4 regions of the Afipia dichlorophenoxyacetatis genome follow, and region 4 is predicted to be linked to each of the others. Evidence: predicted binding sites of a transcription regulator. Region 4 holds the regulator's gene; each other region holds the start of a gene.
What was found. The regulator PhoB, encoded in region 4, activates phosphate uptake and scavenging genes when phosphate is short. The targets are predictions, from matches to a motif close to TGTCATNNANCTGTCAT.
Positions count from the first base shown of each region.

Region 1: the regulator PhoB is predicted to act here: its motif matches at 3,562-3,578, upstream of ACZ5C3_RS01230 (alkaline phosphatase D family protein).
Region 2: the regulator PhoB is predicted to act here: its motif matches at 1,262-1,278, upstream of ACZ5C3_RS17410 (RNA degradosome polyphosphate kinase).
Region 3: the regulator PhoB is predicted to act here: its motif matches at 4,883-4,899, upstream of ACZ5C3_RS04190 (YdcH family protein).

Region 1 is NZ_AP029250.1:259,591-267,123, forward strand. Features, by position in the region: gene typA (translational GTPase TypA) at 1-1,705, opposite strand, end outside; gene ACZ5C3_RS01230 (alkaline phosphatase D family protein) at 1,925-3,472, opposite strand; gene ACZ5C3_RS01235 (TAXI family TRAP transporter solute-binding subunit) at 3,668-5,074, opposite strand; gene ACZ5C3_RS01240 (4a-hydroxytetrahydrobiopterin dehydratase) at 5,403-5,708, shown strand; gene ACZ5C3_RS01245 (YkvA family protein) at 5,789-6,163, shown strand; gene ACZ5C3_RS01250 (NADPH:quinone oxidoreductase family protein) at 6,265-7,239, opposite strand; gene ACZ5C3_RS01255 (invasion associated locus B family protein) at 7,491-7,533, shown strand, end outside.
Region 2 is NZ_AP029250.1:3,714,555-3,722,087, forward strand. Features, by position in the region: gene ACZ5C3_RS17410 (RNA degradosome polyphosphate kinase) at 1-1,190, opposite strand, end outside; gene ACZ5C3_RS17415 (P-loop NTPase family protein) at 1,396-2,079, opposite strand; gene ACZ5C3_RS17420 (CDP-alcohol phosphatidyltransferase family protein) at 2,136-2,681, opposite strand; gene purM (phosphoribosylformylglycinamidine cyclo-ligase) at 3,013-4,086, shown strand; gene purN (phosphoribosylglycinamide formyltransferase) at 4,088-4,759, shown strand; gene ACZ5C3_RS17435 (PQQ-dependent sugar dehydrogenase) at 4,779-6,122, opposite strand; gene ACZ5C3_RS17440 (cold-shock protein) at 6,302-6,505, opposite strand; gene ACZ5C3_RS17445 (autotransporter outer membrane beta-barrel domain-containing protein) at 6,882-7,533, shown strand, end outside.
Region 3 is NZ_AP029250.1:887,680-895,212, reverse strand. Features, by position in the region: gene ACZ5C3_RS04205 (EAL domain-containing protein) at 1-2,404, opposite strand, end outside; gene ACZ5C3_RS04200 (hypothetical protein) at 2,627-3,298, shown strand; gene ACZ5C3_RS04195 (NAD(P)/FAD-dependent oxidoreductase) at 3,386-4,495, shown strand; gene ACZ5C3_RS04190 (YdcH family protein) at 4,568-4,753, opposite strand; gene ACZ5C3_RS04185 (YdcH family protein) at 5,095-5,301, shown strand; gene ACZ5C3_RS04180 (GGDEF domain-containing protein) at 5,274-6,098, opposite strand; gene purE (5-(carboxyamino)imidazole ribonucleotide mutase) at 6,175-6,663, shown strand; gene ACZ5C3_RS04170 (5-(carboxyamino)imidazole ribonucleotide synthase) at 6,660-7,533, shown strand, end outside.
Region 4 is NZ_AP029250.1:3,863,469-3,871,001, reverse strand. Features, by position in the region: gene pstA (phosphate ABC transporter permease PstA) at 1-580, shown strand, start outside; gene pstB (phosphate ABC transporter ATP-binding protein PstB) at 577-1,401, shown strand; gene phoU (phosphate signaling complex protein PhoU) at 1,425-2,141, shown strand; gene phoB (phosphate regulon transcriptional regulator PhoB) at 2,170-2,871, shown strand; gene pqqA (pyrroloquinoline quinone precursor peptide PqqA) at 3,059-3,139, shown strand; gene pqqB (pyrroloquinoline quinone biosynthesis protein PqqB) at 3,273-4,202, shown strand; gene pqqC (pyrroloquinoline-quinone synthase PqqC) at 4,199-4,963, shown strand; gene pqqD (pyrroloquinoline quinone biosynthesis peptide chaperone PqqD) at 4,969-5,277, shown strand; gene pqqE (pyrroloquinoline quinone biosynthesis protein PqqE) at 5,274-6,482, shown strand; gene pip (prolyl aminopeptidase) at 6,472-7,455, shown strand.

The sequences.
Region 1 (7,533 bases), 2.4 Mb from region 4:
CGAGCGCCTTTTCCAGCGTCATCCGAATCGGCGGCGTCAGGCGTACCGCTTCGTCCTTCGACGTGGTGCGGATGTTGGTGAGCTGCTTGCCCTTGAGCACGTTGATCTCGAGGTCGTTGTCGCGGGTGTGCTCGCCGACGATCATGCCTTTGTAAACCTTCCAGCCGGGCTCGATCATCATCGGACCGCGGTCTTCCAGCTTGAACATCGCGTAGGCAACCGCTTCGCCCTGATCGTTCGAGATCAAGACGCCGTTGCGGCGGCCCTGGATCTCGCCCTTGTACGGCAGGTAGTCATGGAACAAACGGTTCATGATCGCTGTGCCGCGGGTGTCGGTCATCAGCTCGCCCTGATAGCCGATCAAGCCGCGGGTCGGAGCGTAGAATACCAGACGCAAACGGTTACCGCCGGACGGGCGCATCTCGATCATCTCGGCCTTGCGTTCGCTCATCTTCTGCACGACCACGCCGGAGAATTCCTCGTCGACGTCGACGACGACTTCCTCGACAGGCTCCAGAATCTTGCCGTTCTCGTCCTTGGTGAACACGACGCGCGGACGCGAGACGGAGAGCTCAAAACCCTCGCGGCGCATGTTTTCGATCAGGATCGCAAGCTGCAATTCGCCGCGTCCGGAGACTTCCATCGAATCCTTGTCGGCGGCCTCGACCACGCGCAGCGCGACGTTGCCTTCGGCCTCACGCAGCAGGCGGTCGCGAATGAGGCGGCTGGTGACCTTGTCGCCTTCCGTGCCGGCGAGCGGTGAGTTGTTGACGATGAATGACATCGACACGGTTGGCGGATCGATCGGTTGCGCCTGGATCGGCGTCTCGACCGACGGATCGCAGAACGTGTCGGCGACAGTGCCCTTGGTGAGACCTGCGATGGCGACGATGTCGCCGGCTTCGGCGAGATCCACCGGCTGCCGCTCAAGACCACGGAACGCGAGGATTTTTGTGATGCGGCCGGTTTCGACCACCTTGCCGTCGCGCGACAACACCTTGACCGCCTGGTTGGGCTTCACCGAACCGGATGCGATGCGGCCGGTGATGATGCGGCCGAGATAGGGATTGGCTTCCAGGATGGTGCCGAGCAGGCGGAACGGACCTTCTTCCACCACTGGTGGCGCGACATGCTTGATCACGAGGTCGAACAGCGGCTTCATGCCGACGTCATGGGATGCATCCGGGCTGTCGGCCATCCAGCCGTTCTTGCCCGAGCCGTAGAGAATCGGGAAGTCGAGCTGCTCGTCAGTGGCGTCGAGGGCAGCGAACAGGTCGAACACCTCGTTGACCACTTCAGTGATCCGCGCGTCGGGACGGTCCACCTTGTTGATCGCGACGATCGGCTTGAGGCCGAGCTTGAGCGCCTTGCCGACCACGAACTTGGTCTGCGGCATCGGGCCTTCGGCAGCGTCGACGAGCACGATCACGCCGTCGACCATCGACAGAATGCGCTCGACCTCACCGCCGAAGTCGGCGTGGCCGGGTGTGTCGACGATGTTGATCTGGGTGTCTTCCCATTGCACCGAGGTGCACTTGGCGAGAATGGTAATGCCGCGCTCTTTTTCCAGATCGTTGGAATCCATCGCGCGTTCGGTCACGCGCTGGTTCTCGCGATAGGTGCCGGACTGCTGGAGGAGTTTGTCGACGAGGGTGGTCTTGCCGTGGTCGACGTGAGCGATGATGGCGATGTTGCGCAGATTCATGGGTCTTCTTCTGGTTTAACGGTCTGGGTGCCCTAAAGCGGGTTCAACAAAGCTCTGGCCTTGCGCTCTACGACGCGGGCCGGTGTCACCTCGTCTGAAAACGCGCTGGGGCAATCCCTGCAAAAGCAAACCCGGCCCAAAAGGGACCGGGTACTCGGACGCGTTGCGGCGCAATATAGTCAGAAATCGCCGGAAAACAATGCACATTCGGGGATTTGGTTAGCCCATTTTGGGGTCCAAAGTGATCGACCAAAGGGCCGTATCGGCCCTATCCCGGAGGGTCACGGTCATTTGGCCCGTCGCCCCCTCGACTTTGACATGGCCGAAGAACTGGAAACCTTCCGATGGCGGCAGGTTCTGGCGGTCAGCCCCCGGAGCCTTCACGAAACGCACCTCGGGGCCAAACGTGTTGTCCATGGCTCCTGGGCCGAAAGTTCCGGCGTGGAAGGGGCCGGAGACGAACTCCCAGAACGGCTCGAAGTCCTGGAATTGGGCCTTGTCGGGATTGTAGTAATTGGCGGCGGTGTAATGGACGTCAGCCGTCAGCCAGACCGTGTTGCGGATGCCGGCGGTCTTGATGAAACGCAGCAGGTCGGCGATTTCGAACTCGCGGCCGCGCACCGGACCGTCGCCCTGGGCGAAGGCTTCGGAGCCCTTCTTTGCAGTGGCATCGTCATACACGATGATGCTGAGCGGCATATCGGACGCGATCACCTTCCAAGTCGCTTTCGACTTCAGCAATTCGCGCTTGAGCCAGGCCAGTTGGTCCGGCCCGATGAAATAAGCATCCGGCCCATAACTTGTCTGCAGGTTCTCACCGTTCGGGCCGCGATAGCTGCGCTCGTCCAGCATGAACACGTCAACATGTGGGCCGTAGTTGATGGTCCGGTAGACGCGGCCCGGTTCAACGATGCTTTCGCGCATCGGATACATTTCGTGGAACGCTTTCGCTGCGCGTGCCGCGAGCAGCGTGATGTCGCGTTCTTTGTATGTGGCCGGCAGCTGCTTCGACAGCGACCAGTTGTTGGTCACCTCGTGATCGTCCCACTGCACGAAGATCGGCACTTCGGCGTTGAAGGCGCGGACGTTGTCGTCGAGGAAGTTGTACTTGTGCGCGGCGCGGTATTCGTCGAGCGTTTCCGCGACTTTCGCCTTCTCGGGAATGGTGATGTTTTTCCAGACCTTGCCGTTGTCGAGTTTGACTTCGGACGGAATGACGCCGTCAGCGTAGATCGTATCGCCGGAATGGATCAGGAAGTCGGGATTGTGCTTGCGCATTGAGGCGAAGGTGAACATGCCGCCATCGTCTGGATTGATGCCCCAGCCTTGTCCGGCGACGTCGCCGCCCCAGACAAAGGACACGTCGCGGCGGCTTGCCGGTGCGGTGCGGAAGCGGCCGACCACAGGCTCGCCGACGATGTTGATGTGAGACAGGTCGCGAAAGCGGGCGCGGTAGAAGATCGTCTGATCGGACGGCAGGTCCTCGATCAGCATCTTGGCGGTGAAATCGTTTTCCGGCATCGCATTGATCGGTGGTAGCGCGCGCGCGTCCTTGAACGACTCTGTCGTCGAAACCTCGACCATCAGCTGCGCCGGGCGGTCGGCACGTGCCCACACTACGCCGCTATCGACGTTGACGTCACCCGACTGCACGCCGTGAGATACCATCGGGCGATCAGCTGCCCGGCTAACGTATGGCAAAGCGATGCCGCTCGCTGCGGTGATGCCGCCCGCGGCAGCAGTTGTCAGAAAACGTCGGCGCGTCATGCGAAGGGTCACGAAAGCCTCCAGAGGTGTGCGCGAGTCCAGCCCACGACTCAGCGGCCGGCACCATGCAACGTGAGCCTGACAGAATAAGGAAGGTTATGTGACGCCTTGGCGAAACGACCTAAGAAGAAATGCATAGAACATATCGACAAGCGATATGGGTCGCTCGGCGCTGCGTAAGTCTGCGAGAAGTCTTCAGGCCACTTGAGGCCGGGGCGCGCGGGTCGGAGGTTCCGGCATCTGCAGCAGAAATGCCTTCCGGTCGGCCACCGCATTGTGGAACTGCTCCAGCGCAATGCTGAATGCGGTCAAGGAGCCCTCTTCTATCGCACCGTCCTCAAAGCAGTGCAGGGTGCTGGTCATGATCTCATCGGCTTCGGCCTGCATCGCGTCCAGTTCCTCCATGGAGGTGGACTTGCGGGCGGCCGAAAGCATTTCCAGCAAGCGTTCCCGCAATGAGGAATTGGTGACGCGCTCGTCCTTGCGCAGATAGCTCGCAAACCACGCACCGGCGGAGCCGAGTGCGGACAGCAACATCAAGCTGCCCCAGATATAATCGCTGTATTTGTCGAGGAAGGTTTTTTCTTCACCGTCGACATAGGCGGCCGCACCAGGATGTGCGGGGATCGCGGCATCTTTGTCGGTGTCCGGCGTTTCAAGTTTCGCGGAGAGCGGGAATTCGTTCTGGATGCTTTGGCGGATCGCGAACAATTGACGGGTGAGCGCGCCGACGGTCGTCTCCGACAGCGAACTGCGCGCAACGATGTGGTGATCGAACGTAATGGTATCGATCTTGTCGTCGGGCCGAGCTGGATTCGCGCCAAATGTTCCTGCGGGGATTTCGCCGGAATCATAAGCCGGGTATTTTTGCGCGATCGCATCGGCCGTATCAATCGACAGGAAGGTGACCTTCTTGTCCTTCACTGTGGCAGCGATCGCGTCGGAGGTGATTTTGCTGTTGAGCGGGCCGACGGCAAGAAAGGCGTCGATCTTCTCGGTTTTAATAGCGTCGGCAAAACCGGTGGTGCTGAACTGAACGGTCTGCACGCTGTCGAAATTTACGCCGGATTGCGTCAGGATCACCTTCAGTAAATTGATGTTGGCCGGAGTGCGGCCGATCACGCCAATGCGTTTGCCCGCGAGTTGCTCGATCTTGGTGATGGCACCCTTGCGCTGGGTGCCGGGGACCCACAACACCGCGAAGTTCTTGCGAATGCTGGCAACGGCTTGCGCATTCTTCGGCAGGTCGAGATCGCCGCGCACGACCGCGAGGTCTGTGGTGCCCGCGCTCAGACTGGCGGCGCTCGCGGTGGCCCCTTCAGTGACGATCGGCCGCAGCCTGACATAGCTGCGATCACGCGAGAACATTTGGGCCATGGATTGAATGACCTTCACATCGTCGCTGTTCGGCGGACCGACTGCGATCCGCAGGTGGACCGCACGCGTCATGTAATAGGTCGTCCCGCCCACGGCAGCCACGGTGGCGAGCACCGCCGCGATGACGATCAGCAACGCTTTCGATTTACGGGACCTTAGCGTGAGGGTGCCGGGCGTCTTGGCCGGGTCCAGCGCAGGTCTGGAAAACATGTCACTGATGCCCATTGTTCGTCACGCCTGTGGGGTCGCGTCGGAACTCTAGCAAATGGATAGCATATCCGGTGATTCCATGGTGTTCATGGTTAGCAGCCTTCAAGGCTTTTTTATCGAGTGGCACGTCCTGCTCCCTACGACGTTCTAGTATCCCGATTCCGAAGTTCGCACAGGTTTGCGGCTGGCTTGGATGCGAGCTTCGGAACCGGGATACCAGCAAGCCTATGATTCTAGGGCCGCTTTTGGATTTGAAGTTCTTCATAGAGCTTGCAGCTACACCCGGAAGAATTTCAAATCCGCGGCACCAGGACGGAACGCAGGTGCGCGCGGTAAAGTTCAGGTGAAGGAGGTTAACATGGTTGAAAAGCTGTCCCTCGAGGCGCGGAAGACCGCGATAGCAAGTCTTAACGGTTGGTCGGACGTACCCGGTCGCGACGCGATCGCGCGAACCTTCACCTTTCGGAATTTTAATGAGGCCTTTGGCTTCATGACCCGCGTTGCGCTGATCGCCGAGAAGAACGACCACCACCCCGAATGGCGCAATGTCTACAAGACCGTCGAGGTGGTCTTGAGCACCCATGACGCAGGCGGTGTGACCCAGCGTGACATCGCGCTGGCCGAAGCGATGAACAAAATCGCCGGCTAGCTGTTGTGGCGCCCGGTGGGAATTTCCACATAACAAAGGACAGCGGCACGCTGCCGATGGGTGAACCTGGGAACCTGATGATGGCATCAGACGACACCATGCATTTCGGACCGGCCGACGAGTTGGCAAAGGATCCTGAGCGCCTACGCAAGCGCTTCTGGACCAAGTTCAAGCGCGTCGTCGCCAGCCTGCCGTTCGCCGAAGAGCTGCTGGCGGCTTACTATTGCGCGTTCGACCGCGAAACGCCGCGCCACGTTCAGGTCTCGTTGCTTGGCGCGCTTGCCTATTTCGTGCTGCCGTTCGATTTCATTCCCGACGTTCTCCCGGTGCTTGGATTCACCGACGACGCTGCTGTGCTGGCAACGGCTATTCGGATCGTGTCGAGCCACATACGGCCAGATCATCATGAAGCTGCACGCACCGCGCTGAAACGTGTGCTGGACAAGAAAGACTGAGAGCAGCTTAAGCGCCGCATGTTCGTGATGCTTAGCTTGGAAAGATCCAGACAAGAAAAAACGCGCGGGTTTTATCCCGCGCGTTTTTGTTGCGTTGAAGATCAGGGGTGAAGGATCACCTTGCCCATGGCCTGACGCCCGGCAAGAACCTTCAGGGCGTCGGCGGTTTGCTCCAGCGGGAAGGTGCGATCGACGTGAGATGAAATCTTGCCTTCTGCTGCCCACCGCATCAGCTTTTCGAGATTGGCGCGGCCGTCCTTGGGATCGCGCCGCATGTACGCGCCCCAGAACACCCCGCGAATATCGCAGCCCTTGAGCAAGGCCAGGTTGAGCGGGATTTTTGGAATTTCGCCGGCGGCGAAGCCGATCACCAGGAAGCGTCCCTTCCAGGCTAGCGAGCGAACACCGGCTTCGGCATAGGCGCCGCCAACCGGATCGAACACGATGTCGATTCCCTTGTCGCCGCCAATGCGCTTGAGCGCCTCCTTCAAATCTTCCTTGGCGTAATTGATGGTCAATTCGGCGCCATGCTGTTTGGCGAATTCGAGCTTCTCGTCGGAAGACGCACAGGCGATGACCTTGAGGCCGAGCAGCTTGCCGAGTTCGCACGCAGCAAGACCGGTGCCGCCGGCGGCGCCGAACACGGCGAGGGTTTCGCCCGGCTTCGGATCAGCGCGATCCTGCAGCGCGTGCAGTGCCGTTCCGTAGATCACGATGATGCCCGCGGCGCGGTCGAAATCGAGATTGTCTGGGATCTTCACAACTGACGATGCTGGCAGTGCGATCTTCTGACGCGCTCCGTTGTGTCCGCATGAGGCTGCAACGCGATCGCCGGGCTTCACATCGATGACGCCGGCGCCGACGCTTTCCACAACGCCTGCGATCTCTGCCGCCGGTGAAAATGGAAACGGGGGTTTCACCTGATACTTGCCCTGGATCATTAGCAGGTCGAAGAAATTCAGCGCCGCCGACTTGATAGCGATGACGACTTCACCGGGACCTGCAACCGGTTCGGGAATATCGCTCAACACGAGATCATCAGGACCGCAGAACTGCGAGCAGAGAATGGCTTTCATGAACACACCTGGAATGGAGGCCAACCGGAGTCGAGAAGAAGATGCGCGAGGAATTGTTCATGGCGGATTTGAGGCCGGTCCACAATTCAATTCGCTTCTCCCGTACATTGCGCGTAACCTTGTGGCCCCGCAACCGCCTTTCCAAAAAGAGATTTCCTGTTTATTTCATAAATGGAATCTTCACCGGCAAAGGGCACGTTCGAGACGGGATCATGGAGCGAGGGCTAGCAATGCGAGGTCTGCGAATACCGATGCGGCAAGTGTTAGCCGTGCTGATGACCGGCTTGCTCGTGT
Region 2 (7,533 bases), 150 kb from region 4:
CTATCGCGCGACGTGCGGTAGAGCGTCTGCTTGATGGCGACCACATCCGGATCGCGCGCAGCCTGCTGCAGGAACTGCACGACGACGTCGAACGATTCATATGGATGGTGAACGACGAGGTCCTTCTGCCGGATCGCAGCGAAGATGTCGCCACCATGATCACGGACGCGTTCGGGATGACGCGGCACGTATGGCGTGAACTCGAGATCGGGACGATCAAGCCGCGTCAGCTGAGACAGCTCGTTCATCGCGAGCACGCCCTCGACCATCAGCACTTCGTCGTCTGCAGCTGACAACGCGCGCTGAACGAATGCGCACAGCTCTTGCGGCATGGATGCTTCGATTTCGAGACGGATCACCGATCCACGGCGACGTCGCTTCAATGCCGTCTCGAAGAGACGAACGAGATCTTCAGCCTCTTCCTCAATTTCAAGTTCGGAGTCGCGGATGACCCGGAATGCGCCCTGCCCCTTGACGGAATAGCCCGGGAACAGACGCCCGATGAACAAGCTCGTGGCCTGCTCGAGCGTGATCAGCCGTACCGAGCCATCCTTGCCTGCAGGAAGACGGATGAAGCGATCAATCTTGCCCGGCATGCGGATCAGCGCATTCATTGTCTTGCCGTCCGAGAGACGAGCAAGATGAAGAGCAATGGTGAAGCCAAGGTTCGGAATGAACGGGAATGGATGCGCCGGATCGATCGCAAGCGGCGTCAGCAATGGAAAGATGTTGTGGAGGAAGTACTCCTCGATCCATTGCGTTTCAGCCTTGGTGACGTCCTTGCCGTCAACGAGCACGATGCCGACATCGACGAGACTCGCGCGCAAGTCGCGCCAGATCGCCTGCTGATCACTGGCGAGTTTGGAGACCGTCTCATAGACGCTGGCCAATTGCTCACCTGGTGTCGCGCCATCGGGGCTGCGCTCAGTGATGCCTTCGCGGATCTGCGCCTTCAGGCCCGCAACGCGGACCATAAAGAATTCGTCAAGGTTGTTTGCGGAAATGGACAGAAACCGCACCCGCTCCAGCATGGGGTGATTGCTGTTGACGGACTCTTCCAGCACTCGCCGGTTGAAGTGCAGCCAGGACAGTTCGCGATTGATGAAACGCTCAGGGCTTTCGGCAATCCCCGAACCGCGTACCACTTCCTCGTTTTCAGCTTTTTTAACAACGACTTGTGCGGTGTCCATCAGGCGAAATCCATCTCACATCGTCAGACCGTGCCATCCGGCCTGTTCGCGGCGAACAATGTGCCAGCGTCATGACCGTTCAATGACATGATGAGCCAATACCGATGACGAACCAAGGGTCTAGTGGAGTATTTGCTAGTGCTCCTTTGATTCTAACATTTGCAACGGTAGCTGGATGCAAATGTTAGAATCGACCACTAGGCGGTCAGGCCGCGGTTTCTTTCAACACTTCTGCGGCGAGCGCGCGGGTCACCGGCCGCCCCTGCCGCAACGCTTCGCCATCGAGCAACTCGACCGCCTGCCGTGCCGCGGCGAACGACCGTTCGATGCGGGTTGCGAGGTAACTGACGAGCGCCTCATCGACGACCATCTGGCGGTCGGCGCAGAACTTCACGATCAGCGCCCGGAACAGATGGTCATCCGGCGGCGCCAGCGTCACCACCGGAACAGCGCGCAACCGCGATCGCAGGTCGCGTAGTTCCACCGGGAATGCCGAAGGCGGTGTGCGCCCAGTCATGAGAACATAGGCTTCGTCTTCGCGCGCCAGATTCAGCAAATGGAATAGAGCGCGGTCGTCGAACTTGGCAGGATCGAGGTCATCGACCACGAGAGCGCCGGTCGCGAGTTCTCCAGGCACATTCGCAGCAGTCAACGTGTGTGCTGCGACGGAACGCGCACCTGCCTCGGCTGCCCAGATCGCAGCAAGGTGACTCTTGCCGCTGCCCTCGGGGCCGACAATCATCATCACGCGGTTCGGCCAATCCGGCCACGCATCAATAAGGGCCAAGCCTTGTGCGTTCGCCGGTCCCTCGAGAAAATTGTCGCGCGAAAGGCTTTCCGCGTGCGGCAGCGCAAGTGCAAGCTGACGGGGTTGAACGCGGGCTACCACCCAATTACTCCTTGCCGGGCAACCCGGCCTCTCCACAACGCAACATCATATGAAGCTCAGGGCAACGGCCCGGTGGTGCTCATATGCCGTGCCCACTCCACGAGATAGAAGGACACCGAAAGGAGCGTCAAGATCGTTACGAAACCCATTAATATCGTATCGTATGGCGAGGCGCTGAAGCCGAAGCCAAGCGAGGCGAGCACCAGCGCCGCGAATGCGACCTGAGCCACCGTATTAAGCTTGGATACCATCAGCGGTTTCATTGGAACGGGATTGTCCAGCAACCACGACACGATGACCGCGCCGACAATCATGAAGTCTCGCGAGACCACCAGGATGACCAGCCAGCGTGGCATCGCTCCCCAGATACCGAGTGCGACATAGATCGAAACCAGCAGCGCCTTATCGGCCACCGGGTCAAGCAATGCCCCGATCTCTGTGGTCATATTGAAGCGCTTGGCGAGAAACCCGTCGATGGCGTCGCTGACGCCTGCCGTCACGAAGATCACGAAGGCGATCGTCATCTGGTTCGAGGCAATCGCCCAGATGATAATCGGCACCAGCAGGATGCGGCCTAACGTGATAATATTCGGTAGATTCACAGGAGGTTCCCCGGCTGGCTATCTTGTACCGAGCCATACGAGACTTGCATAGGATTCGGACCCCAATGCGCGATCTGCCGCATCTTCCAAGCTATGCACAACCTCGTCCGCCAGCCATTGCGCGAACTCGAAATCCGACGTAACCACCGGCTAAACCTTGGAAACCCAGTACCGCCGATTTGAAGTTCCTGCATCAGTTGCAGCGATCTCATCCAGGGACTTCAAATCGAATGCGGTACTGGAATCATAGGGTTATTAGTACCCTTTGCTTTCCGAAGTTCGCAAAAGGGCTGCGGCGGCGTGTTACGAACTTCGGAAAGCGGGTACGAGCATGAGTGACAAGAAAACCAGCCTCACCTATTCATCCGCAGGTGTCGATATCGACGCCGGCAACCGGCTGGTCGACCTGATCAAGCCAATGGTGCGTGCCACGGCACGACCGGGTGCGGACGCTGAAATCGGCGGCTTTGGCGGGTTATTCGACCTCAAAGCCGCGGGTTTCAAGGACCCGGTCCTGGTCGCTGCGACCGACGGCGTCGGCACCAAGGTTAAAATCGCTATCGAAACAGGCGTGCACAGCGGCATTGGCATCGATCTCGTAGCTATGTCGGTGAACGATCTTGTCGTTCAAGGCGCTGAACCGTTGTTTTTCCTCGATTATTTTGCTTGCGGCAAATTGGATCCCGAAGCCACGGCTGCCATCGTTGCCGGGGTTGCCGAGGGTTGTCGCGAGTCCGGCTGTGCCCTGATTGGTGGTGAAACCGCCGAGATGCCCGGGCTTTACAAGGACGGCGACTATGACCTCGCCGGCTTCGCAGTCGGTGCTGCGGAACGCGGCACGCTGTTACCTCTTAAAGACATCGCGGCAGGGGATGCAGTTATTGGCCTTGCCTCTTCGGGGGTCCACTCCAACGGCTTTTCGCTGGTCCGCAAGATCGTGGAGATGTCCGGCGTCGCGTTCAATGCCCCTGCCCCGTTTGCACCGGTTATGACGCTGGGCGGCGCGTTGCTGGCGCCGACGAAGCTCTATGTCAGATCCTGCCTCCGCGCGATCCGCGAAACCGGAGCAGTGAAGGGCCTCGCCCACATCACCGGCGGCGGGTTCACGGATAACATTCCGCGCGTGCTGCCAAAACATCTCGGTGTCCGCATCGATCTGAACGCCGTACCGGTGTTGCCTGTGTTCAAGTGGCTTGCCGCCGAAGGCAACATTGCCGAACTCGAACTGCTGCGCACCTTCAACTGCGGTATCGGCATGATCGCTATCGTCAAGGACGACGCCGTGGGCGAAGTTATCGATGTGCTCACGCAAGCCGGCGAGCGCGCTGTGCTGCTTGGCGCGGTTGTCGAGGCCTCCGGCGACGAGCGGGTGGTTTATGACGGCCACCTCGACCTGGCGGAGTGAGATGGCAAAGCGCCGCGTTGCGATTCTGATTTCCGGGCGCGGATCGAACATGATCGCGCTGATTGAAGCCGCAAAGGCTGCCGACTATCCGGCAGAAATCGTCCTCGTTCTCTCGAATATTGCAAATGCCGGCGGGCTCGCGAAGGCTCAGGAAAGCGGCATCAAAACTGCGACCATCGAGAGCAAACCCTTCGGCAAGGATCGCGAAGCCTTTGAGCGCGCGATGCAAGACATTCTTGTCGCGCACAATGTCGAGCTGGTTTGTCTGGCAGGTTTCCTGCGTTTACTGACACCGTGGTTCGTCAAGCAGTGGGACGGAAGAATGATCAACATTCATCCCGCGCTGCTGCCGTCCTACCGCGGTCTCCACACCCACGAGCGCGCGCTCGCCGATGGTGTCAAAATTCACGGAGCCACCGTGCACTTCGTGGTACCGGAAGTGGATTCCGGTCCCATCATTATGCAGGGAGCCGTCGCCGTCCGCGGTGACGACACACCGGACACGCTCGCCGCGCGCGTGCTCGGCGTCGAACACCGGATTTATCCGGACGCGCTGCGCCTCGTGGCAAGTGGCAAGACCCACATCGAAGGCGCCATCTGCAGGACAGACGTCTGCGGTAGCCTGGACGATGCGCTGATTTCTCCGGAAATCATCTCACACATGCCGCTCTAGCAGCCGTTTTCCAGACAGATCAATTTGCTGCGGATGTCGTCGCAGGTGTCACACGCCAGATGGCGTTGCCGACGTCATCAGCAACCAGCAATGCGCCTTGCTTGTCGATCTTGACACCGACCGGCCTGCCCTGCGCTTCACCCTTGTCATTGAGGAAGCCAGTCAAAATATCCTGCGGCTTGCCGGACGGCATACCGTTTGCGAACGGCACAAAGATCACTTTGTAACCGCTGCGCGGATTGCGATTCCACGATCCGTGCTGACCAACGAATGCGCCACCTCGGTAAGATGCTGGAAAAAGATTGCCTTCATAGAATGTCAATCCGAGGGACGCGGTGTGCGGCCCAAGGGCGTAATCAGGGACGATCGCTTTCGCGACAAGATCAGGTCGCTGCGGATTGACCCGTGTATCGACATGCTGGCCGAAATAACTGTAGGGCCAGCCATAGAAACCGCCGTCCTTCACGGACGTCATGTAATCCGGCACGAGATCGCTGCCGATCTCGTCCCGCTCATTGACCACAACCCACAATGCTCCGCTTTGCGGCTGCCATGACGGCCCATTCGGGTTGCGCAAGCCCGACGCAAAGACGCGCGACGCTCCGCTTGCAATGTCGATTTCAAGAACGGCCGCGCGGTTGGTTTCAACGTCCATGCCGTTTTCGCCGACATTGCTGTTCGAACCTACCGTTGCGAAAAGCTTCTTGCCATCAGGACTGGCCGTGAGATCCTTGGTCCAATGGTGATTGATCGTGCCGCCCGGAAGGTTGGCAACTTTTGTGCCCGCAGCACCAATGTGGGTCTCCCCTGCTTTGTAGGGAAACTTCATGATGGCATCGCTGTTGGCGACATAAAATTCATGGCCAACCAGCGTCATGCCGAAGGGTGAATTCAGTCCTTCAAGAAACACCGTGCGCGTGTCTGCCTTCCCATCCCCATCAGAGTCCCGCAACAACGTAATGCGATTAGCGCTTGCTTTATTCGCCCCGGCGCGCCCCATCACCTTCTTTGCGACCCACCCCTTAATGCCTGTGCTGTCATCGGGCTTGGCCGGAGCATTGGTTTCCGCAACCAGAACATCACCGTTCGGCAGGACATGGAGCGAGCGCGGATGATCAAGCCCGGTTGCAAAGGCGGTTACCGAAAGGCCGTTTGCTGCAACTGGTTTGCCGCCCTGCGGCCAACCAACTGCGGTCGCGATGTTGACCGTGGGAATCAAGGAATGCAGGGGCGCCGGAAGCGTGGGCTGCGGTCCAAAACCTTGATCCAATGCGACGGTCGCCTGTTCGCTGCAACCGGCCAGCATCAGCACAAGCGCGCCAACACAAAGCCCGCGCCAAATGTTTCGTCTGCATTTGATCATTGGGCACCATTTCCTGCACGCCGCAACATAATGCGCGAATGCTTCAAACGTTCGGAAGCGCAGGAAAATTCACGCAGAATTCAAATACATTGATGGAGGAGAGTAAAAGAAAAACCCCCGGCTGGTGGCCGGAGGTGAAAGGCGTCCATCAAAGATGGAATAAAACGACCTGAGCAGCCTCAGGATACTTTGAGATTCTCGGCCGAGGCCTTGCCTCGATTTTCAACCAGATCGTATTCGATCGTCTGGTTCTCGTTGAGGGTGCTCAATCCGGCGCGTTCGACGGCCGAAATGTGCACGAACACGTCCTTGTCTCCGACTTGCGGCTTGATGAACCCATAGCCCTTGGTTGGGTTGAACCATTTGACGGTGCCTTTTGCCACGTCTCTCTCCTTCGTCCCTCATCCAGAATAAAATAGCGCGGTCACGCTATTCGCGTGCCACGCCGCTAGCGGGCTTCTCAAAGTTTTGCAGGGTTTCTCTACGACCAAGCGCACGCCGAACGGCCCAAATCCGATTGCTGTCGTAATCCCAACATGAAAATTTCACCTTAGCAAGTCGGATGAACGGGTTCCTGGGGCGGCGCTGACGCCCCATCGCCCGTCGCAAATGAGTGCGATGCGTCAAAGCCACCGATCAGTGTGGCTCGTTGGCTACACAACAAGCGAATGCCGATGCTTGATATGGCCGAATGTTGACCTACTCCACGATTCAGGGCTAATCGCCGGACGGAGCGCTTCTCTTTAACTTCGGCTTTTTATGAAAAATTTCGCGTGGCAAGCCTGTCCGAGCCTGCCTAGGTCGCCGTTTGCGGTCGCGACCGCGACGTCGATTGCCGTTCTCCTCGGGGCGTCCGGTGCCCATGCCCAAGTAGCCCCGCCAGTCGGAGTACTTGTGGCGCCGCCGGCGCCAATCCCAAACGCTACCGACAACAATATTCAGCTTTCGGCGACTGCTGCCCAGTTCGATCTCAGCAGTAGCTTTCTGCAGCGCCTGACTCGCCAGGCGACTTATGGCTTTGCCATGCGCGATAACTCCGGTGGCGGGGGCGCCTCCCAGAGCACCGCGGACCCACTCTATCGGGTGTGGGGCGAAAGCTATGGCCTGACATCACGCACCGACGCGCAAGGCACTTTCGTTGGCGACCGCCGCAAGACATTCGGCGGTGTCGCAGGCATTGGGGCGACGATCGCGCCAGGGCTGAATATCGGCTTTTCGGTCGACCAGAGTCGCACCAACATCGATGTGCCGCTCGCAATCCAGAGCGCCACCCTCGACATGACGCAGCTTGGCATCAATGCTGCCTACAACAACGGGCCGTGGACCATCGCGTTTGCTGCCGTCCATGGCTTTGCGCAAGTCGACACGAGCCGGCCAACGATCCTAGGCGCGGCGAATGCCAACTACGGCG
Region 3 (7,533 bases), 3.0 Mb from region 4:
GCAAGTAGGTCAGCGAAGAATAGCCACTGCCGAAATCGTCCATGGCGATCCGCACACCGAGCGCCTTCAGCCGTCGCAGCAGTGACAGACCGCGGTCGAAGTCGTCAATCAGGACGCCTTCGGTAATCTCAAGTTCCAGACGGCTGGGTGACAGCCCGGTCTCAAGCAGGATCGAGTGCACCAGGCTGACGAGATCGCCGTGCGCAAACTGCGCCGGGGAAAGATTGACCGAAATCTGCAGCGGCCGCGGCCACGAAGCCGCCTCACGACATGCTTCGCGCAGGATCCACTCGCCCATCTCGACAATCAGGCCGCTTTCCTCTGCCAACGGAATAAAGTCGCTCGGCGGGACAAAGCCGCGCTTGGGATGAACCCATCGTGCCAACGCCTCGAAGCCGATGACATCGTCCCCGGACAAATGATGGCGGGTTTTTGCCTGCGGCTGATAATGCAACGACAGCTCGCCGTTGCGGATGGCGGCCGAAAGATCCTGGTGCAGGGCACGGCGGTCGCGGATCTGCTGATCCATTTCGGCTTCATAGAAACTGACCGAGCCGCGGGACTTCGCCTTGGCACGGAACAGAGCGGCATCGGCATTGGACAGCAGCGCTTCGCCGTCACTGCCGTTACGCGGGAACAGCGATATACCAACGGTCAGGCCAATACGGAGCGAGCGGCCATCGACGATGAATTCATCTTGCACCGCCTGCGACAGGCGAGCAGCAAGCGCCTTTGCTGCCTCCGGCTGAGCGCCATCGATGATAAGCCCGAATTCGTCGCCGCTCAGGCGCGCGACCACTGCTCCTGGCGACGCACTCTCGATTCGCCGCGACACTTCGATCAACAGCTTATCGCCGACTTCGTGACCGAAGACGTCATTGATATCCTTCAGGCGATCGAGATCGACCGACAACACCGCGAACTCTTCGTTACAATCCGCACACGCATCGATCATCTGTTCCATGGCCTGCTGGAACGCAGCGCGATTTGGCAGACCCGTCAACGTGTCGTGATAGGCCATGTGGGCCATGCGCGATTCCGTCTCGCGCCGGTCGGTGATGTCTTCGTGAGTCTTGATGAGATATTCCGGTTCGCCCGCTTCGTTCGGAACAGTCATCCGCCGCGTCAGGAACAGACGCAGGCCGTTTTCGGTCTGAATCGGATGCTCCTCGGTGACAATTCCACCCTTGCGGACAGCATCCTCGTCGCGCTTCAAGATGAGCTGCGCATCAGCCGGCGTGCAGATATCCTCGACGGTTCGGCCAACAACCTCCTCACGAGGGCGGCTCAACGTCGTCTCGGCGCCTCGATTGGCCAAAACAAATTGACCGTCGCGCAGCCGCTTCACGACAAGGGCGACAGGAATATTATCAACCACCAGCTCAAGGAACTTCTTGGCGCTGCGGCGTTCGGTGACATCTTCGAACAGCGCGACCAGATATTCCGGTTCATTCTTCTCGTTGCGTGCGATGACGCGATTGCTCGCAAGCATGCGCCTCTCGCCTCGACGCTCGATGAAGAACTCGCTGCGAACTTGCCCCTCGGGTGAAACTATTGTCGCCTGGTCGGCCTGCGTGATCGTGCGCGCCGTCTGCAGCGTGTAAAGGTCTTCCGCCGTCTTGCCTACGATCTGCTCGCGGCTCAGCTGCGAGAATTGCTCGAACGCGCGGTTGGCGAGGATATATTGGCCGTCTTCGATGGTTTTAACGGCGACACAAACAGGAATGTTGTCGATGACCGATTCAAGGAAGTTCTTGGTCGTCGCAAGCTGCTTCGCCAGGGTGCGCTGCGCGGTGTAGTCCTCATGCGTGGATACGCCTCCGCCCTTCGTCAACTCCCGATGCTTGATCAGGATCGAGCGGCCATCCTTCAGCTCGCAGATGTAACCTTCCTGCGACTGAACCTGCCTGTAGTATTCTTCGATAGACTCGTCGGCTGAGCCGAGCATGCCCCGCGCCGCACGCAGCTCGATCAACTGCCGGCCTGTCATGCCCTTGAAGATGTCCGACCGCGACAATCCATAGATTTCGAGATAGCGGTCGTTGCAGAAAACGACGCGCTTGCGCCCATCCACCATGACGACGCCCTGGCTGAGATTATTCAGTGCCGTCGAGACAAAGGCTGAGCGGCTGGTGTTCGCCCGTCGCAACTTGCGCAGCGCCGCCATCACCCACAGAATGACGCATGCCAGAAAAGCAAAAATGACAAATCCGCTGACCAGGATGTTCCAGATCATGCTGGGATCGGAATAGGACGCCAGGATTATCGATGGCGGAGACATCGCGGCTGCGGATGCTTCCGAAAGGAAAGCCGCTGCCGACAAGGCAAGCAGCACCACCGAGGCCCTTCCGGGACTCGCGATGATCGGTTCGCTCGCTTGCTTCTGCCAGCCAGTCATTCCCATTCCACGGATTCTTCCGGGAGGGATTGTCTGGCTGTTGCCGTTTGAATCGGGTAAATGCGTACCCTGTACGTGACGTAATTTTGTCTAAAATAGAGGCAAAGGCGGTTCGTGATTAACGAAACCCTAATGCCAAGGGATCGCGCGGACCTTTGTTATGCTGAGGCGGAAAAGGCAATACCGCGCGAGAGACCTTCATACGTTGTGATAAAGTCTGGCGCTTGAATGGGCTTGTGGCAAAACACGACTTACATCCAAGACGGTGCAAGCCAACGGGTTGCGGATGCTGTTGGAACCCTTCTGCGCGAAGAGCGCACGCAACAGGCGATCGCGCCACCACCCTCGCCTCTCGAAAAACTGGGCACTGATCCGTTACAAGCCGAGACGTGGGGTGTCGCGATCTTTCCGGGAGCGCCGGGATGGACCGTCGTTAAGACCACGCCACTCGAGTTGCTCGGCGCGCGTGCCCCGGGTGCGCAATGGATGCGCCTGGTCGAGCTTCTGCGCCGTTTGTCTGCTCCCGGCTTCCAGCTCAATCTCTACGACTCGTCCTGTCTCGTGTTGATCGAAGCAAATGCTCAAGGCCGACACCTTCTATCGGGCTATCGCCCCGGCACAGATCTCAACCCTGATCCGCTACAGTTTAACCAGGAACGGCTCACCGAGGATCGCATCGACGTGCGCTTTGAGTTGCTGCCCTTCCAGCAACTTGTACATGACAACATACGCGATGGTTATGGAGGACCGAGCCTCGACAACGATGCGCTTATCAAGCAAGTCGCCCGCGACGTGGGAGGACCTAACGCATATTGGTGCGACAACATCACGTCGGTCGAGATCCTGCTCGGGCGTCGCCAGCTCCCTATGCCTGATGGCGCGGTTCTTTATTTTGGGTAGCGTGGTTGGCCTTTATTCCGCGCCTCGCTATACGTCATGCACGTGGACTTGATCATGCGGATCAAGCGAAACGACTTTGGACGATGAATGGACAAGATTGATTGCGTAGTCGTGGGCGCCGGCGTTGTTGGCCTCGCCACAGCACGACGGATGGCCCAAGCGGGCCTAGAAGTCATCGTCGTGGAAGCCGCGGAAGATATCGGCACCGGAACGTCATCGCGAAACAGCGAAGTCATCCATGCCGGAATTTATTATCCTGCGGGAAGCTTAATGGCGCGCATGTGCGTCAGCGGCAAGAAGGCGCTGTACGCTTATTGCGACGATCACGGAATCCCCTATCGCCGATGCGGAAAATTGATCGTCGGCACCACCGAAGATGAAGTCGCCAAACTCGCTTCGATCAAAGCGCATGCCAAAGCGAACGGCGTCGACGACATGAAAACGCTGACGGGTGAAGAGGCACGCGCGCTCGAACCGGCACTCAATTGTGTGGGCGCTCTCTTGTCGCCCTCGACCGGCATCATCGATAGCCACGCCTACATGCTCGCGTTGCGCGGCGATGCAGAGAACGCGGGCGCTGCTTTCGCATTTCATGCACCGTTGATGGGCGCGAAAGTAACTCCCGAAGGCTTCGTCCTTCATGTCGGCGGCGAAGCTCCGATGGATATCGGCTGCAAGCTGCTGATCAATTCGGCCGGTCTCGCTGCGCCTTCCATTGCGCGCGCGATCGACGGGATGCCAGCCGATCGCATCCCGACGGCTTACTATGCAAAAGGCAACTACTTCAGCTGCAACGTCCGCGCGCCATTCACGCATCTGATCTATCCGGTGCCGGAGCCTGGCGGCCTCGGCGTGCACCTCACCATCGATCTCGGTGGACAAGCGAAGTTTGGACCGGATGTGCAGTGGGTGGATACAATCGACTACGCCGTCGATGCTTCACGCTCCGAACGATTTTATCCCGCGATCCGGCGCTATTGGCCCGCATTGCCGGACGGAGCCTTGACGCCCAGTTATTCAGGCATCCGGCCCAAGATCGTCCCGCCTGCCGTGGCAAAGCAGGACTTCCTGATCCAGGGACCGCAAGATCACGGCGTGTCCGGACTGATCAATCTGTTCGGGATTGAATCGCCCGGACTGACATCATCACTGGCCATCGCGGACGAAGTCGCGCGAGTGGCGGCTGTGCGATCATGATGCGAAGGCCGCGACGGCATTTGCCGTCACGATCATCACGGGGTGCCCGCATTGGCTATGGTTTTTGCTATGTCAGTGAACGGTCGAACTGGCCGCGTGGCGGATACGTTCGATTTGATCCTTCAGCACCAGCTTCCGGCGCTTCAGTTCAATGATGTGGAGGTCGTCTGTGGAAAGATGCTGGAGAGCATCGTGCAATTCGTTTTCCAGAACTTCGTGCTTGCGTTCCAGTTCAACGAGATGCGACTCGATCGCCATATGTATCCTCCTTTGTTGATTGACTTCAAAGTTGGATGAAACGCGCTAACAAGCGAATGGCGTATCCGGTTCGCGTGAAAACGCGCTCCTTTAGTGGGATCGAATGGTTGAGCCCACTCGATCCAGACCATGAAGTGTACATGACGGAGACGCGCTGTCGACAAGGAACGCAGAAACAAGCTTAAAATTTTTCTCACGATTAAAAAACGGTTCTGAAGGAACCATTTGGCAATTCCATTACTGGAAATTATTCCTGTTTTCTGCAATGACAATGCGCGTGCGGCACACCATCTAATTCAACAGGTTTGCTGAAGCCCGGCAGAGCTAACTCACCGACGGTTATGGTAGATCAGGACAACAACGAATTTGCTCTTGAACTGGCGCGACTGCAGCAAGAGCATCGCGATCTGGATGCCGCTATCGAGGCGCTCCAACAATCGCCGGCTCCTGATCTGCTGCGGCTACAACGGTTGAAGAAGCGCAAGCTTCAACTGCGCGACCGTATCTCGTTCATCGAAGATCAGATTACCCCGGACATCATTGCCTGATCGAAGGATGCTGCTGCGCCTTTGCGCTCCGCTTTCCGGGCGTACATGGCTCGGTCTGCTTTTTCCAATGCCAAAGCCGCATCATCCATCGGCTTCAGCATCGCTACGCCGGCCGAAGCGCCAGCAGCCACAGCCTGTCCTTTGAACATGAAGATCAGGGAGTCGATCGCCTGCTCAAGAGCCAAGGCCTTGGCGCTCGCATCGGTCTCTGACAGGTTCCAGAGCAGCAAGGCGAATTCGTCGCCCCCGAGCCGGCCGACGACATCCGACGAGCGGATGTACCGCATCAGCACCGCCACCACGCCTTTCAGCACCATATCGCCCGCGGCATGGCCAAAAGTGTCGTTGATCGGTTTCAGATGATCCACGTCCAACACAATCAACGCACCGGTCGCGTGATAGCGGTTCATGTAAGCGCTGGCGCGGTTGAGTTCCCGCTCAAAACCGCGGCGATTGTAAATGTTCAGCAGAAAATCCGTATCTGCCCAAGCCTGGAGTTCATCGATCCTGGCATGGGCGGCGGCAAGCTGTGCCTTGAGGATTTCAATCTCAGCTTCTGCTTTTAGCGCGCGCGCTGACTGCGCTATGCCCTTGGTGGCAGACAATTTGGCCGGAACTTTGGGCCGTGCCTTGGCTGTTGTCGTGCTGGACGCTTTTGGACCCGGCCGTCCCGTGGCCGCCCCGGTCTTCGAGACTTTCAAATTGGCACCTTTGCCACGCGTCCTGCTGCAGCTCCACGCACCGAAAACAGGCGGAGAATCGCCCTTGCCGGCGTTGACCATGAAAGGATAGTCCATTCCCCATGGCTTGCCACGCGAAAGTGCAACCCTATAATCCGCGTCTCTTTTTTCCACCCTTTTCAAAGATTTCCGCATGACCGCTGCCGTCGCCATTATCATGGGAAGCCAGTCCGACTGGGAGACCATGCGTCACGCCGCTGAAACCCTGACGGCACTCGGTATTTCACACGAGGCGTTGATCGTATCGGCGCACCGCACCCCGGAACGGCTGTATGCCTTTGCCAAGGGGGCCAAGGCGGCCGGCTTCAAGATCGTGATCGCCGGGGCCGGCGGTGCCGCCCATCTGCCGGGCATGGCGGCCGCCCTGACGGAACTTCCTGTGCTCGGCGTGCCGGTCGAATCCAAGGCGCTGTCCGGTGTCGATTCCCTTTATTCGATTGTGCAAATGCCTGCCGGAATCCCGGTCGGCACCTTGGCGATCGGAAAGCCGGGCGCTATCAATGCCGCCCTGCTCGCGGCAAGCATGCTGGCCCTGAACGACGCTGGCCTTGCGACCAAGCTCGCCACATGGCGGAAGCAACAGACCGAGGCGGTCCGCGAGCGCCCGGAGGACCCTAAGTGACATCTTCGAAGCGGGTGACGCTGAAACCAGGCGACACCATCGGAATTCTCGGCGGCGGACAGTTGGGTCGGATGTTGGCGCTTGCCGCCGCGAGGCTGGGCCTCAAGGCGCAGGTCTTTTCACCCGATCCGGATTCGCCAGCCTTCGACGTGGTGCAGAACGCGACCTGCGCGGAATACGCGGATGTCGAGGCGCTTGAGCTGTTTGCATCGGACGTCGATGTCATCACCTACGAATTCGAGAATGTGCCGTCCGCAACGGCGATGATTCTTGCTGCCCGCCGTGTGGTGTTGCCCGATCCAGAAGTCCTGCAAACCACCCAGGACCGCCTTATCGAGAAGGACTTCGTCACCAAGCTCGGCATCGCGACCGCACCTTATGCTGACGTATCTTCGGCAGACGAATTGAAAGCAGCGATCGCGAAGATCGGTCTTCCTGCCGTGCTCAAGACGAGGCGCTTCGGCTACGACGGTAAGGGCCAGATCGTGATACGCGAGGGTGACGATCCAGAAGTGGTCTGGGCCGAGCTCGAAACACGTTCCGCTATCCTTGAGGGCTTCGTGCCGTTCGAGCGCGAAATTTCCGTCATCGCCGCGCGCAGCGTGACTGGCGAAGTAGTTTGCTACGATGTCACCGAAAATGAGCATCGCGACCATATTCTGAAGATCTCGCGCGCGCCCGCCGCTATTCCAGAAAGCGTGGGCGCCCAGGCCCGCGCCATAGCCGAGAAAATTGCGACCGCTCTCAATTACGTCGGTGTGCTGGCTGTGGAAATGTTCGTCGTTCCTGGCGTGAACGGCACCACGCCGACCTTGCTGGTGAACGAGATCGCGCCGCGCGTGCACAATTCCGGTCACTGGACGCTCGATG
Region 4 (7,533 bases):
CGGAACTTACCTCGCCGAATACGGCAAGCACGATAAGCTCACCTCGGTGATCCGCTTCATCAACGACATTCTGTTGAGCGCGCCTTCGATCATAATCGGCTTGTTCATTTATGGTGCGGTGGTCGTGCCGATGGGCGGGTTTTCGGCGCTTGCGGGTACGCTTGCTCTTGCGGTGATTGTCATTCCAGTGGTGTTGCGTACGACGGAAGACATGTTGCGGCTGGTGCCAAATCAGCTTCGTGAAGCCGCTTCGGCGCTCGGTCTGCCACGGTCGCTCGTGATTAAGCGCATCGCATACCGTGCTGCGCGCTCCGGGCTCATCACTGGCATCCTGCTTGCAACCGCGCGCGTCGCGGGTGAAACCGCACCGCTGCTGTTCACGGCACTCAGCAACCAGTTCTTCAGCCTCGATCTGACCAAGACGATGGCTAACCTGCCGGTGACTATCAACAACTTCGTCCAAAGCCCCTATGCGTACTGGAAAGAACTCGCGTGGAGCGGCGCCTTGATCATCACCCTGACCGTACTTGCCCTTAACATTGGCGCACGCATTCTTGTCGCCGAGAGGACAGCAAAATGAGCGAGCTTTCTGTCTCCACTAGCCATTCTTCCAGCTCGGCACCGTCTATGATGGCAGCGGCGGATGCGCGTCCCAAAGTGACGGTGCGTGATCTGAACTTCTATTATGGCGAACATCACGCGCTGAAAAACATCAACCTGCTGCTGGGCGAGAACCGGGTGACGGCGTTCATCGGACCGTCGGGATGCGGAAAGTCCACGTTGTTGCGTATTTTCAACCGCATGTATGACCTGTATCCAGGCCAGCGCGCGGTCGGGCAGCTCATGCTGGACAACACCAACATTCTCGACCCGAAGCTCGACCTCAACTTGCTGCGCGCGCGCATCGGCATGGTGTTCCAGAAGCCCACGCCGTTCCCGATGACCATCTATGAGAACATCGCGTTCGGTATCCGTCTTTATGAAAAGATTTCCAAGTCCGAAATGGACGGTCGCGTTGAAGCCGCGTTGCGCGGCGGCGCGCTCTGGAACGAGGTCAAGGATAAGCTGAATGCGAGCGGCTTGAGCCTTTCGGGCGGCCAGCAGCAGCGCCTGTGCATCGCACGGACGGTCGCGGTGCGACCGGAAGTGATCCTGTTCGACGAACCTTGCTCGGCGCTCGACCCGATCTCCACCGCCAAGGTCGAAGAACTGATCCAGGAACTGAAAGAGAGTTATACGATCGCGATCGTCACGCATAACATGCAGCAGGCGGCGCGCGTGTCCGACAAGACGGCGTTCATGTATCTCGGCCAACTGATCGAGTTCGATGATACGAACAAGATCTTTACGTCGCCGACCGACAGACGGACGCAAGACTACATCACCGGCCGATTCGGCTGACGCTTATCGCGTGGAGAATTATTATGGGAACAGATCATACCGCCAAGGCGTTCGACGAAGATCTCCAGGAGCTTAACCGGCTCGTCGCAGAGATGGGTGGTTTGGCGGAACGTCAGATCGTTGATTCTGTCGACGCCCTGATCCGTCGGGACGTCGCGTTGGGCAAGCGTGTCGTTGCCGCCGATCTCGACATCGACAAGTTGCAGCATGCGATCGAAGAGCGTGCAGTTCTGACCATTGCGCGCCGTCAACCGATGGCTGTCGATCTTCGAGAGATCGTCGGTTCGCTGCGAGTTGCGACTGATCTTGAGCGCATGGGCGACTTGTCCAAGAATATCGGTAAGCGCGTCGCCGCGCTCGATAGCGATTTCCACCCGCTGAAGCTGATCCGCGGCCTCGAACATATGACCGATCTGGTACAGTCCCAGGTGAAGTCGGTGCTTGATGCTTATGCGGCGCATGACTTGCCGGCTGCCATGGCGGTCTGGAAGGGCGACGAGGAAGTCGATGCGATCTGCACCTCGTTGTTCCGTGAGTTGCTGACTTACATGATGGAAGATCCGCGCAATATCGGCTTCTGCATCCACTTGATGTTCTGCGCCAAGAACATCGAGCGGATCGGCGACCATGCGACGAATATCGCTGAGACGGTCTTCTACATGATCGAAGGTCAACAGATGGTCGATCAGCGCCCCAAAGGCGATATGACGAGTTTTGCGACAGTTGTCTCCGGCAGCTGATGAGAGGGTTTAAATTGAAGGGTCGGACATGAGCGCCCGAATTCTTGTCGTTGAGGACGAAGAAGCGTTGACCACGTTGCTTCGGTACAATCTGGATGCTGAAGGCTACGATGTCGAAACCGTTGCACGCGGTGACGACGCCGACACCAGGCTTAAGGAGCACATCCCTGATCTGATCGTGCTCGATTGGATGTTGCCTGGTTTGTCGGGGATCGAACTTTGCCGTCGTCTGCGGGCAAGACCTGAGACGAAGCAGATCCCGATCATCATGCTGACCGCGCGCGGCGAGGAAAGCGAACGGGTGAGGGGTCTTGCCACCGGAGCGGACGACTACATCGTCAAGCCATTCTCGGTGCCGGAACTCTTGGCGCGGGTGAAGGGCTTGTTGCGTCGCGCCAGCCCCGAGCGCCTTGCCACGGTTCTTGCCTTTGGTGACATCGAATTGGACCGTGACCGGCGCCGTGTGGCTCGTTCCGGCCGCCCCATCGATCTCGGACCGACCGAATACCGTCTTCTGGAGTTCTTCCTGGAACACCCGGGACGCGTTTTCAGCCGCGAGCAATTGCTCGACGGTGTTTGGGGGCGTGACATCTATATCGATGAGCGCACCGTGGACGTCCATATCGGCCGGCTCAGGAAACTTCTGAACCTAGGCCGGGAGCAGGATCCCATCCGGACCGTTCGCGGCGCCGGATATGCCTTGGACGATCGCTTCGCCAAAGCTGAGTAATCCCAACAAGATTGCTGCAGAGCAGCATTAAAGAGATGTTGCTCTGCAATCGTTGGTAGGCGCTGATAACAATTTTGTGCCGATTAGGAGCAAAATTGCACCTCGCTTTTGGGCATCTCCATGTTAACCTGACTCATGACGGGGCAATAAAAACCCAGTCGCAGGATGAATTGGGAAGGAGACCAAAATGGCCTGGAAAGCTCCAAAGATTGTTGAAGTGCCGGTGGGCATGGAAATCAACATGTATGCCTGCGCGGCGCGCAAGTAAGTCTGCGAATTTCTGCAAAAGACAATTGGTCCGGTTTGCGTTAGGGCTCGCCCGATAGGTGGAGTTCTTTCGCACCGGGCTTTGTTGTGTCTGGGTCTAGTTTCCGCAAGCCGGGAATGCCGGAGGCGTCGGGATGTTGCGTGTTGTCGTTCTAGGGGTGGCGGCTGGTGGCGGCGTCCCGCAATGGAACTGCAACTGCAAGGTTTGCCGAACCACGCGGATCGAGCGACCGGATTTGCGAGCCACACAGGCCTCGATCGCTGTCAGCGCCGATAACGAACACTGGTTTCTGATCAATGCGTCGCCCGACCTGCGTCAGCAGGTGATTGCAACGCCGCAACTTCATCCGAAACTGGATCAATTACGCCACAGTCCGATCTCGGGAGTGATTCTGACCAACGGCGAGGTCGATGCCGTCGCTGGGTTATTGTCCCTGCGCGAGGGCTGGCCTTTCACCATCTACGCGCATCAGCGCGTTCTTTCGACACTCAGGGATAACAGCATCTTCAATGTCCTGAGCGCGGAGCGGGTAGGCCGCGAACCGATCGAATTCGATGTTGCTTTCGAGCCCATGCTGGCGGACGGCTCACCGTCAGGATTGGAAGTCCTCCCATTCCTCGTTCCTGGCAAACGTGCCTGGTATCTGGAAGATGCTGCAGCACCTGCGCTGGACGATGAAGCAGGCGATACGGTCGGCCTGCGAATTTCGGACAAGCAGAGCGGCCAATACTTCTTTTTTCTGGCGGCTTGCGCTGCCATGACCCCTGAGCTGAAGCTGCGTCTGAAAAACGCCCCACTGGTGTTTTTTGACGGAACGGTCTGGCGCGATGATGAGCTGATTGCAGCCGGACTTGGCAGCAAGACAGGGCAGCGAATGGGGCACATGGCCATGTCAGGCACGGATGGCGCAATAGCAGCCCTTGCCGATCTTGGAATTGGCCGTAAAGTTTTTCTTCACATCAACAATTCCAATTTGGCGCTGTTGCCGGAGTCCGCAGAGCGCGCGCATGTCGAAGCGGCAGGCTGGCTAATTCCCTCGGACGGGATGGAGATTATCGTTTGAAGACGACAACCGCCTTTTCATTGGCGAAAGGGACGCCGCTTGCCAGTGCGGAAGACCTGGAGGCCGCGCTGCGGCACATCGGCGAAACCCGCTATCACAATCTGCACCCATTTCACCGGCTGCTGCACGGCGGCAAGCTCAACAAGGGGCAGGTCCAAGCCTGGGCACTCAATCGCTACTACTATCAGAGCTCCATTCCCATCAAGGATGCGGTGGTGCTTTCCCGTTTTCGCGACCGCAATATTCGCCTCGAATGGCGGCATCGCATCGAAGATCACGATGGGAATTTCGGCACCGAAGGTGGCATTGAGCGCTGGCTGAAATTGACCGAGGGGCTTGGGCTCGACTCCGATTACGTGGAGTCTGCGGAGGGGATTCTGCCGGCAACACGCTTCGCGGTAGACGCCTATGTCCACTTCGTCCGGGACAAGACTCCGCTTGAGGCCATCGCGTCGTCGTTGACGGAGTTGTTCGCGCCAAATCTCCATGAGGAGCGCATTTCCGGGATGCTGGCGCACTATGATTTCGTTAATCCGAACATCATGAGCTATTTCAAGCGTCGGCTGGAACAGGCGCCGCGCGACGCCAATTTCGCGCTTGATTTCGTCAAGGCGCATGCAACCACGCCGGAACAGCGCGAAGCCGTGTGCAATGCACTCATCTTCAAGACCAACGTGCTGTGGGTTCAGCTCGATGCGCTGTACCATGCCTATGTCGAAGGCCACATACCGCCGGGGGCCTTCGTGCCGGAACAGGGTTGAAGCCATTGCGAAATCGTCGGATCGACATAACTGAGAGTAGTCGCCCGGTGCTGGCGCGGCACGCGAAGCTGCGTTTCGACGAGACACGGCAGCGGTGGGTGATCCTGGTACCGGAGCGCGTGCTCGCTCCCGACGACATTGCGGTCGAGATCCTTCAGCTTTGCGATGGCATACGCAGCGTGGATGCGATTATCGATACGCTGGCGGAAAAGTATGTGGCTGATCGAGCGCTGATCGCAGGCGATGTGATCGCGATGTTGAAGGATCTTGCGGATAAGGGATTTTTGGCTGAGGCACAGGACACGAAATCATGAGTCCGACGCTGACTGACGCGAGCTCCGTCCACGCTGATCCCACTGACGGGTTGGCGATCCTCGAGACGCGCAAGTCGCAGGCAGAGACCTTTGGCATTCCGCTGGCTGTTTTGGCGGAAATCACCCACCGCTGTCCGTTGCAATGCCCTTATTGCTCCAATCCGGTCGAGCTGGAACGCAACGCAAGCGAGCTTTCGACTGAAGAGTGGAAGAAGGTTCTGAGCGAACTTGCTCAGATCGGAGTGCTGCAGATCCATTTTTCGGGTGGTGAGCCGACGGCGCGGAAAGACCTCGTCGAATTGGTTCAGCACGCGAGCGACGTTGGGCTTTATTCCAATCTGATTACGTCAGCCGTACTGCTGACAAAGGACAAGCTCACGGCGCTGGCAGATGCCGGGCTATCGCACGTCCAGATCAGTTTTCAGGGCAGCGAACAGGTCGTTGCCGATCGCGTTGCTGGTCTCAAGAACGCACATGCGAAGAAGATCGAAGCCGCAGGGTGGGCGAGGCAACTTGGCCTGCCTCTGACGGTCAATGCGGTCATGCATCGCCAAAATCTGTTTCAGCTTGCCGATATCATCCAAATGGCGGTTGATCTTGATGCCGACCGGCTCGAGGTCGCCAACGTCCAGTACTACGGCTGGGCGTTGAAAAACCGTGCGGCATTGATGCCGACCATGGAGCAGATCGAAGAGACCACACGGATTGTCGAGGACGCCCAGGAACGGCTCAAGGGCATTCTCGCCATCGACTACGTGGTGCCCGACTATTACGCGCTAAGGCCGAAGAAGTGCATGGGCGGTTGGGGACGGCAGTTCTTCAATATTTCTCCCTCCGGCAAGGTGCTGCCTTGCCATGCGGCTGAGACGATCACCGGTCTGCATTTTGAATCGGTGCGCGACCACTCGGTCGCCTGGATCTGGCAAAATTCCGATGCCTTTAACCGCTACCGCGGCACGGGGTGGATGCCCGAACCGTGCCAGAGCTGCGCCTTCAAGGAAATCGATTACGGCGGTTGTCGCTGTCAGGCCTTTGCATTGACGGGCGATGCCGGCAACACCGATCCCGCCTGCGCGCTATCTCCCGTTCACGAGGAGATTTTCAAGACGGCGTTGACGGAATCCGAGAACGATAATCGACGTTTCATCTATCGCAATTTCTCCGGCGGCACGCTGGAAACGGAAGAAGATCTCCATGGCGGCTGATGCCGGAGAGGCTGTGCCATCCGGCAAGCAGGCTGATCCATTCGCCCCTCTTACAACGAGGCACTTGCCGGTTGGCGATGGTCACGAAATCTATGTCGAGACCGTCGGCCGCGTGGATGGAATTCCGGCCGTGTATCTCCACGGTGGGCCGGGCAGCGGTTGTCAGCCGGATCACCGAAAGCTGTTCGATCCGCAACGTTTCCATGCGGTTCTCTTTGACCAGCGAGGCGCAGGTCGAAGTCTCCCCAAGGGTGCGCGCCACGCGAACACGCTTCCTCATCTGATCGCGGATATGGAGTCTATCCGTGAAATGCTGGGTATCGATCGCTGGCTTGTTGTAGGCGGGTCGTGGGGCGCGACATTGGCGATTGCCTATGCACAGGCCCACCCAGATCGCGTCAGCGGCATTGTATTGCGGGCAACTTTTCTAGGAACACGTGTAGAACTGGAATGGACATTCACCGGTGGATTACGCCGGTTCTATCCTGCGTTGAACGAGGACTTTCTCAGCCTACTTGCGCCAGACGAGCGCGATCAGCCGTTGGATGCGTATTGGCGCCGTATTCTTGATCCTGATCCGGCAATTCATGGGCCTGCTGCTCGAGCCTGGCATGACACTGAGCGCATTCTCTCCGAGCTCAAGCCTAGAAAGACGCGATTGGATCTGGATTCGGTTAACAATTCTTCCCGCGCGTTGCCGTCGACCCCCTTCATGGAAGCGCATTACTTCCGTAACGACTGCTTCATGCAGCCGGGACAACTTTTATCAAATGCTGGCCGATTGAATGGCATTCCCGGGATCATTGTGCAGGGGCGCTACGATCTTTTGTGCCCGCCAAATACTGCATATGCGCTGGCTGCAGCATGGCCTGATGCAAGCTTGCGCATTGTCGATGCGGCCGGGCATTCCCTTTACGATCCCGGCATCAGGGATGCTGTGGCAACGGCAATCGCAGAGCTAGCAGGCATATAGCGCCAGAACTGAATGGACTTTCTGATTGCAAAGCGCACCAGAAATTTGGAGAGTGCGCGGCGCAAGCATCGGCTTCCG